2 regions of the Cellulomonas sp. EB106-03-03-XG116 genome follow, and region 2 is predicted to be linked to the other one. Evidence: predicted binding sites of a transcription regulator. Region 2 holds the regulator's gene; the other holds the start of a gene.
The links. The regulator LexA, encoded in region 2, represses DNA repair genes until DNA is damaged. The targets are predictions, from matches to a motif close to TCGAACANNTGTTCGA.

Region 1: uvrA (excinuclease ABC subunit UvrA) is a predicted target of LexA. The motif match lies at 1,747-1,762, and genes of this name have one in related genera.

The regions. Positions count from the first base shown of each region.
Region 1 is NZ_JBYTEP010000003.1:24,361-28,771, reverse strand. Features, by position in the region: gene uvrA (excinuclease ABC subunit UvrA) at 1-1,725, opposite strand, end outside; gene AC3WUG_RS02010 (glycoside hydrolase family 15 protein) at 1,837-3,732, shown strand; gene AC3WUG_RS02005 (MBL fold metallo-hydrolase) at 3,729-4,411, shown strand, end outside.
Region 2 is NZ_JBYTEP010000042.1:114-4,524, forward strand. Features, by position in the region: partial or broken gene AC3WUG_RS14575 (LysR family transcriptional regulator) at 1-805, opposite strand, end outside; gene AC3WUG_RS14580 (aminotransferase class V-fold PLP-dependent enzyme) at 887-1,933, shown strand; gene lexA (transcriptional repressor LexA) at 1,967-2,710, opposite strand; gene AC3WUG_RS14590 (LysM peptidoglycan-binding domain-containing protein) at 2,968-3,363, shown strand; gene nrdR (transcriptional regulator NrdR) at 3,849-4,358, shown strand.

The DNA.
Region 1 (4,411 bases), on a different contig from region 2:
GTGCTCGCCCGCGCCGGGGCCGACGTCGACGATCCAGTCCGCGGTGCGGATGGTGTCCTCGTCGTGCTCGACGACGATCAGCGTGTTGCCGAGGTCGCGCAGCCGGGTCAGCGTGTCGATGAGGCGGCGGTTGTCCCGCTGGTGCAGGCCGATCGACGGCTCGTCCAGCACGTACAGCACGCCCACCAGGCCGGACCCGATCTGGGTCGCCAGCCGGATGCGCTGGGCCTCGCCGCCGGACAGCGTCGCCGCGGCGCGCATGAGCGACAGGTAGTCCAGGCCGACGTCGAGCAGGAAGCCGAGCCGGGCCTGGATCTCCTTGAGCACCTGCTCGGCGATCTGCCGCTCGCGCACGCCGAGCTCGAGGGCGTCGAGGAACTCCTTGGCCTCGCGGATCGGCAGCGCGCAGACCTCGGCGATCGACTTGCCGCCGACCCGCACGGCCAGCACCTCGGGCTTGAGCCGCGTCCCCTCGCACACGGGGCACGGCACCTCCCGCATGTACGCCTCGTACTTCTCCTTGCTCCACTCCGACTCGGTCTCGGAGTGGCGGCGCTCCAGGAACGTCACGACGCCCTCGAAGCCCGTGGAGTACTGGCGCTCACGGCCCCAGCGGTTCTTGTACTTGACGTGCACCTTGTGGTTCTCGCCGTACAGCACGGCCTTGCGGGCGCGCTCGGGCAGCGCCCGCCACGGCTGGTCCATCGAGAACCCGAGGTCGTCCGCCAGCGCGGTCAGCACGCGCTCGAAGTACTCGGAGGAGATCTGCGCCCACGGGGCCACCGCGCCGTCGCGCAGCGACAGGTCGTCGTCGGGGACGACGAGGTCGGGGTCCACCTCGAGGCGCGAGCCGATGCCGGTGCACTCCGGGCACGCGCCGTACGGGGCGTTGAAGGAGAAGGTCCGCGGCTCGATCTCGTCCAGCGTGAGCTGGTGGTCGTTCGGGCACGCGCGGTTCTCGGAGAACCGGCGCTCCCGGTCCGGGTCGTCCGCGTCGAGGTCGACCATGTCGACGACCAGCAGGCCGCCGGCGAGGCCGAGCGCCGTCTCCACCGAGTCGGTCAGGCGGCGCTGCACGCCCTCGCGGGACACCAGGCGGTCGACGACGACCTCGATGTCGTGCTTGAGCTTCTTCTCGAGCGTCGGCGGCTCGGAGAGCTGCACCACCTCGCCGTCCACGCGGGCGCGGGCGAAGCCCTTGGCCTGCAGCTCCTTGAACAGGTCCGCGTACTCGCCCTTGCGGCCGCGCACCACCGGCGCGAGCACCTGGTAGCGGGTGCCCTCGGGCAGCTCGAGCAGTCGGTCGACGATCTGCTGCGGCGTCTGCGCGGTCACGCGCTCCCCGCACACCGGGCAGTGCTGGGTGCCGGCGCGGGCGAACAGCAGGCGGAGGTAGTCGTAGACCTCGGTGATCGTGCCGACGGTCGACCGCGGGTTGCGGTTGGTCGACTTCTGGTCGATCGACACCGCGGGCGACAGGCCCTCGATGAAGTCGACGTCGGGCTTGTCCATCTGGCCGAGGAACTGGCGCGCGTACGCGGATAGCGACTCGACGTAGCGGCGCTGGCCCTCGGCGAAGATGGTGTCGAAGGCCAGCGACGACTTCCCGGACCCGGACAGGCCCGTGAAGACGATGAGCCTGTCGCGCGGGAGGTCCAGGTCGACGTTGCGCAGGTTGTGCTCGCGGGCCCCCTGGACCACCAGACGATCATTCACGCCCAGCATGCTACGGCGAGCCACCGACATCCGCACATGTGTTCGAACCGTAAAGGTCGCCCGACCTGCGTCGTCGCCCCTGGTCGGCGCATGATGTGGACCGTGACCGACCGCGCCGCCGTGACGGAACCCACGCCCGGGCCGGAGCCCGCTCCCGCGGCCCCCGCGCCCGCGGCCCCCGGCCCGACGCCCATCGGCGAGTACGCCGTGCTCGGCGACGGCCGGACCGCCGCGCTCGTGTCCCGCGCCGGCTCCGTCGACTGGCTGTGCCCCCCGCGGTTCGACTCCCCCGCCTGCTTCGCGGCGCTCCTCGGCGGCCCCGAGCACGGGCGGTGGCTGCTCACCGCGCCCGACGCCACCCGCGTGACCCGGCGGTACCTCGACGACTCGTTCGTGCTCGAGACGACGTTCGAGACGCCCACCGGGACGGCCGTGCTGCTCGACGCCATGCCGCTCGGGGACGGCCGGTGCGACCTCGTCCGGCGGGTGTCCGTCGTGCGCGGGTCCGTGCGGCTCCGGCACGAGTGGGTCGTGCGGTTCGGGTACGGCGCCGTCGTGCCCTGGGTGCACCGCGTCACCGACCCGGACGGGGACGAGGTCATCCGCGCGGTCGCCGGGCCGGACAGCCTCGTGCTGCGCGGCGACCGGCTCCCCCGCCCCGGCGGCGGTCCGCACCGCGGGCACGCCGACGAGTTCACGCTCGCCGAGGGCGGGGGCGTCGGCCTCTCGCTCACCTGGGTGCCCTCCTGGAAGCCCGTGCCCCGGGCGCCCCGGCTCGCGCACCGCGTCGAGGCGACCGAGCACCAGTGGGCGCGCTGGGCCCGGTCCGCCCGGTACCGCGGGACCTACCGGGACGCCGTCGTGCGGTCCCTGCTCGTGCTCCGGCTGCTCACCGACTCCGAGACCGGCGGCATCGTCGCGGCCGCGACCACCTCGCTCCCCGAGGACCCGGGCGGCGAGCGGAACTGGGACTACCGGTACTGCTGGCTCCGGGACGCCGCCATGACCCTCGAGGCCCTCCTGGAGCACGGCTACCGCCACGAGGCCCAGGCCTGGCGCCAGTGGCTGCTCCGCGCCGTCGCCGGCGACCCCGCGCAGGTGCAGATCATGTACGGCGTCGACGGCTCCCGGGAGCTGGCCGAGCGCACGCTCGACCACCTGCCCGGCTACGCCGGCTCCCGGCCCGTGCGGGTGGGCAACGCCGCGGTCGGGCAGGTGCAGAACGACGTCCTCGGCGAGGTCATGGCGGCGCTGCACCTCGCCCGGACCTCCGGCGTGGCCGAGGGCGACGACTCCTGGTCCCTGCAGACGCACCTCGTCGAGCACCTGTGCCGCACGTGGCGCCGGTCCGACAGCGGGATCTGGGAGGTGCGCGGCGCCCCCCGGCACTTCACGCACTCCAAGGTGATGGCCTGGGTCGCCCTCGACCGCGCCGTCCGCGCCGTCGAGGAGCACGGCCTGCCCGGGCCCGTCGAGCGGTGGCGCCGCGAGCGGGACGCCGTGCACGCCGACGTCCTGGCGCACGCCTGGGACGCCGACCGGAACACGTTCGTGCAGCACTACGGCGCCGTCCACACCGACGCGGCCCTGCTCCAGCTCGTCCTCGTCGGGTTCCTGCCGCCCGGCGACCCGCGGCTGGTCGGCACGGTGGCCGCCGTGCGCGCCGAGCTCGAGGTCGCCCCCGGCCTGCTGCTCCGCTACCGCACCGACCGCACCGACGACGGCCTGCGGGGCTCCGAGCACCCGTTCCTCGCCTGCTCCGGCTGGCTCGCCGACGCGCTCGCGCGGCAGGGCGACGTCGACGGGGCCACCGCCGTGCTCGACGTCCTCGACGGGCTGCGCACCGACGTCGGGCTGCTCGCCGAGGAGTACGACCCCGCGACCGGCCGGATGATCGGCAACGTGCCGCAGGCGCTGTCCCACCTCGCGCTCGTGCGGGCCGTGCACAGCCACGACGAGGCGCTCGCGCGCGGCGGGGCGCCGGAGTCGCGCGGCGAGGCGGTGGGGCGGCCGTGAGCGGGGGCGGCGAGGACGCCGTGGCCGGGTACACCGGGGACGTCGTGCCCGGAGGGCCGGCGGCGGTCCGGGTGCTCGACGAGGTCGTGCTCCGCAAGCTGTCCGTCGGGCCGATGGACAACGAGGCGTACGTGCTCGCCTGCCGGCGCACCGGGGCGCGGCTGCTCGTCGACGCGGCGGCCGAGCCCGACCGGCTGCTCGACCTGGCGCGGGCCGGGTCCCCGGGCGAGGCGCCCGCGGGTCCGCTCGCGCTCGTCGTGACCACCCACCGGCACCGGGACCACCTCGGCGCCCTCGCCGGGGTCCTCGCCGCGACGGGCGCCGCGCACGCCGCCGGGGCCGCCGACGCGGACGCCGTGGCCGAGGCCGCCAGCACCACCGTGCCGCGCGCGCTCGCGCACGGCGACGTCCTCGAGGTCGGGGCGCTCCGGCTCGAGGTCCTCGCGCTGCGCGGGCACACGCCCGGCGCCGTCGCCCTCGCGTACCGGGAGCCCGACGACGCCCGCGCACCCGGCGCCGTCCCGGGCCGCGTCCACCTGCTCACCGGCGACTCCCTGTTCCCCGGCGGGCCCGGCCGCACCGCCGACCCGGCGGCGTTCGACGCCCTGATGTCCGACCTCGAGGAGCGGGTCTTCGGGCGGTTCCGCGACGACACCTGGGTCTACCCCGGGCACGGGCG
Region 2 (4,411 bases):
GGGCGGGGTGCACCGTGACGCCGGGGTGCGGCAGCGCGGCCAGCGCGAGCCCGGGCAGCGTCGCGACGCCGAGGCCGGCCCGGACCAGGCCGAGCACCGCCAGGTAGTCGTCGGTCGCGAAGTCGACCCGCGGGGCGAAGCCGGCGCGGGCGCAGGTGCCGACGAGCTGCGCGCGGCACTGCGGGCAGCCCGCGATCCACGGCCGGTCGGCGAGCCCGGCGAGGTCGACCGGCTCGCCGTCGGCGCGCCCGTCGGACGCGGGCAGCACGACCAGCACCTCGTCCCGCAGCAGGGCCGCCCGCCGCAGCCCGCCGGCGTCCGCCGGCCCGGCGTCGGGTCCCGCGTCGCGGAACGTCACGGCGACGTCCACCCGGCCGGCGGCGAGCTCGGCCAGCGCCTCGGGCGGCTCCGCCTCCACGAGCGTGACGCCCACGCCGGGGTGGGCGGCGCGCAGCGCGGCGAGGGCGGCGGGCAGCAGGGTGGCCGCCGCGGACGGGAAGGCCGCCACGCGCACCCGGCCCGCGCGCAGGCTGGCCACGGCGGCGACCTCCTCCAGCGTCGCGTCCAGCGCCGACTGCACCGCCGAGGCGTTCCGGGCGAGCACGCGGCCCGCGTCCGTGAGCCGCACGCCGCGCCCGGCGCGGACCACGACCGGCGTGCCGACGAGCCGCTCGACGGCGCGCAGCTGCTGGCTCGCCGCCGGCTGCGTCAGCCCGAGCTCGCGCGCGGCGGCGGTGACGCTGCCGGTGTCCCGGACGGCACGCACGAGGCGCAGGGCGGCGGCGTCGAGGCTGCGGGCGACCATGGACCCACCATAAGGCGGATGCATGGGTCGGTGCGGAATCGGTGCTTGTCTGCATGGGTACGCGCCGACGAGGCTGAGGGCATGCGTTCCCTCGCCGACCTGCGCTCCGACTTCGACCCCGCGCCGGGGCACCTCGACGCCGCCACCGCGGGCGTCGCGCCGCGGCGCACCGCCCGGGCGCTGCACGAGGACGTGGACCGCTGGTCGTCCGGCGGCCTCGACGTGGCGCGGTACGAGCGCGCGGTCGGGACCGCCCGGGAGCGGTTCGCCGCCCTGGTCGGCGTGCCGGCCGACCGGGTCGCGATCGGGTCCCAGGTCTCGGCGATGGCGGCGGTGGCCGCGGCGTCGCTCCCGGACGGCGCGCGCGTGGTGTGCGTGGCGGGCGACTTCAGCTCGGTGGTGTTCCCCTTCCTCGCGCAGGACCGGCTGCGGGTCGAGCACGTGCCGGCGGAGCGGCTGGCCGAGGCCGTCGTGCCGGGCGTCGACCTGGTCGCCTACTCGCTGGTGCAGTCGGCGACGGGCGCGGTGCTCGACGACGAGGCGGTGCTCGCGGCCGCCCGGGCGGCGGGCACCCGGACGCTGTGCGACCTCACCCAGGCCGCCGGGTGGCTCCGCGTCGACGCGTCCCGGTACGACGTCAGCGTGACCGCGGCGTACAAGTGGCTGTGCGCGCCGCGCGGGACCGGCTTCCTCACCGTCCGGGCCGGGGCGCAGGACGCGCTGCGCCCCGTGCACGCGGGCTGGTACGCGGGCGAGGACCCCTGGGCGTCCTGCTACGGGCCCGAGATGCGGCTGGCGGGGGACGCGCGGCGGTTCGACGTGTCGCCGGCCTGGCAGGCGTGGCTCGGCGCGGCCGAGTCGCTGGACGCGTTCGCCGGCGTGGACCCCGACGCCGTCCAGGCGCACGCGATCGGGCTCGCCGACGACTTCCGCGCGGGCCTCGGGCTCGGGTCCGGCGGCAGCGCGATCGTGACGCTGCCGGACCCCGACGGGCGACGGCGCGGCGCCCTGCTGGCCGCGGGCTGCCGGGTCGCCGGCCGCGCGGGACGGGTCCGGCTGGCGTTCCACGTCTGGAACGACGCGGCGGACGTGCGGCGCGCGCTCGCCGCCCTGCGCGGGGAGGTCTGACCCGGGCCCGGGAGGGGGCGGTGCCCCGCCGGGTCAGAGGCTGCGGAGCACCGAGACGACGCGCCCGAGCACCTGCGCGTGGTCGCCGTCGATCGGGGAGTACGCCGGGTTCTGCGGCAGCAGCCACACGTGGCCGTCCGCGCGCTTGAGCGTCTTGACCGTCGCCTCGCCGTCGAGCATGGCGGCCACGATCTCCCCGTTCTCGGCGACGGGCTGCCGGCGGACCACGACCCAGTCGCCGTCGCAGATCGCGGCGTCGATCATCGAGTCGCCGACGACCTTGAGCAGGAACAGCTCGCCGGCGCCCACGAGCTGGCGGGGGAGCGGGAACACGTCCTCGACGAGCTGCTCCGCGAGGATCGGTCCGCCGGCGGCGATCCGGCCGACCACCGGCACGTACGCGGCCTCGGGCGCACCGTCGCGGGCCGCGGAGTCGGCGTCCCCGATGCCGGTGACGCCCGCGAGCCCGGGGAGCGGGGCCACGCCGCGCGAGTCGTCTGGCTGGACGACCTCGATCGCGCGCGGCCGGTTCGGGTCGCGGCGGAGGTAGCCCTTGCGCTCGAGGGCCGTGAGCTGGTGCTTGACGCTGGACGGGCTGGTGAGGCCGACGGCGTCGCCGATCTCCCGCATGCTCGGCGGGTAGCCGCGCGACTCCACCGACGCGCGCACGGTCTCGAGGACCAGCCGCTGCCGCGGCGTGAGCCCGTCGCCGTCCCCGAGCTCGGCCACGGCCGCCTCGCCGAGGCCCGCCGCGGTGCCCGTCCCGTCGCTCGCCATGTCCCCGCTCCCGTCCCGTCCGCCCTGGTCAGGCCGCCCGCAGGTGGGTCCGGGGCGGTCCGTCGGGCGGGCGTGTCAGTGCCTCGTGGTGCGCTGTACCCGACGTCACCGAGCGTAGGGGGACGGACGGGCGGGATCAAACACCTGTTCGATCGTGTCTCGACATCGTCGGTGGGGTGTGGTTCCATCGTACAAGCGTTCGAACGAACAGGTGTTCGACTCGGGTCGCCCGGCGGCCCAGGAGGGAAGTGGTGGGGATGAGCGCGATCGCAGCACACCCGGGGATCGCCCGTCCGGCGCGCCGGCAGGCTCCCGCCCGGCGCAACGGGGATGCGCGCCGGCCGGTCGCCGCAGGCGGCGAGGGCCGTCTCCACCTGACGCGGCGCGGTCGTGTCGTCGTCGCCCTCCTGGGCCTGGCGGTCGTCCTCGGCGGCCTGGTCGGCGGGCGCGCCGTGGCCGAGTCGCCGGAGCGCGCCACCGAGGTCACGACGCACGCGGTGCAGTCGGGAGAGACGCTGTGGGCGATCGCCGCCAGCGTCGCCGGCCCGGGCGAGGACGTGCGCGACGTCGTGCTCGGCCTGCAGGAGCTGAACGGCCTCGCGGACGCCTCGCTCCAGGCCGGCCAGGTCCTGCTGCTCCCCGCCGGCTCCTGACGGCGGGTCGGTCGCCGCGACCCGTGCGAGCGGGCCTGGATCGTCGATTCGAGCCGCTCCGAAGCCGCTGGTCAGTCGCCGTGCAGGTCTCGAACGGATTACGGCACTCGGTGCTTGCGTAATTGGCAGGCGCGCCTCTACTGTGGTGCCACCTCGAACGGCTGGCTGGGGGGCTCGCCGCGAGGGACGCGTCGTCGTCACGGCCCTCGGGTCGGACGCAGAGGCGTGCAGCAACCGTCCGGACGAGGCGAGTCGTCCGGACGAGACGGGACGGGGGCGTCCCCACGAGGGTGGCCGCAGCAGCGGCCACCCTCGTCGTCTGCCCGGGCACCGCTTCCCCCGCTCGTGACCAGCGGGTTCACCCCTGCGCGGATCCGCCTTGCACCGCCCGCTCCCGGAGCCCTACCGTGTCCCGGTCGTCCGGGCGGGCGCGCATCGTCGCGGTCCCGCCCCGGCGCGTGCACCACATCCCGGAGGAGGCGTCCATGCACTGCCCGTTCTGCCGTCACGCCGACTCCCGCGTCGTGGACTCCCGCACGTCCGACGACGGCCTGTCGATCCGCCGCCGGCGCCAGTGCCCGCAGTGCAACCGCCGGTTCACCACGATCGAGACCGCGAGCCTGTCGGTCGTGAAGCGGTCGGGCGCCACCGAGCCGTTCAGCCGGGAGAAGATCGTCAACGGCGTCCGGAAGGCCTGCCAGGGCCGACCGGTCAGCGACGACGACCTCGCGGTGCTCGCGCAGCGCGTGGAGGAGAACCTGCGCGCGAGCGGCAGCGCCGAGCTCGACGCGTACGAGATCGGCCTCGCGATCCTCGGCCCGCTGCGCGACCTGGACGAGGTGGCCTACCTGCGGTTCGCCAGCGTCTACCAGGCGTTCAACAGCCTCGAGGACTTCGAGGCGGCGATCACCGTGCTGCGTGCGGAGAACGAGGCCGCCGACGCCGCCCGCGTCGCGTCGCCGGATGCGCCCGCCGAGGACGCGCCGACCGCCTGACGCGTCGCCGGGAGGCCCCGCGCGGGTCGCCGACCCGCGACGCACCCGGCACG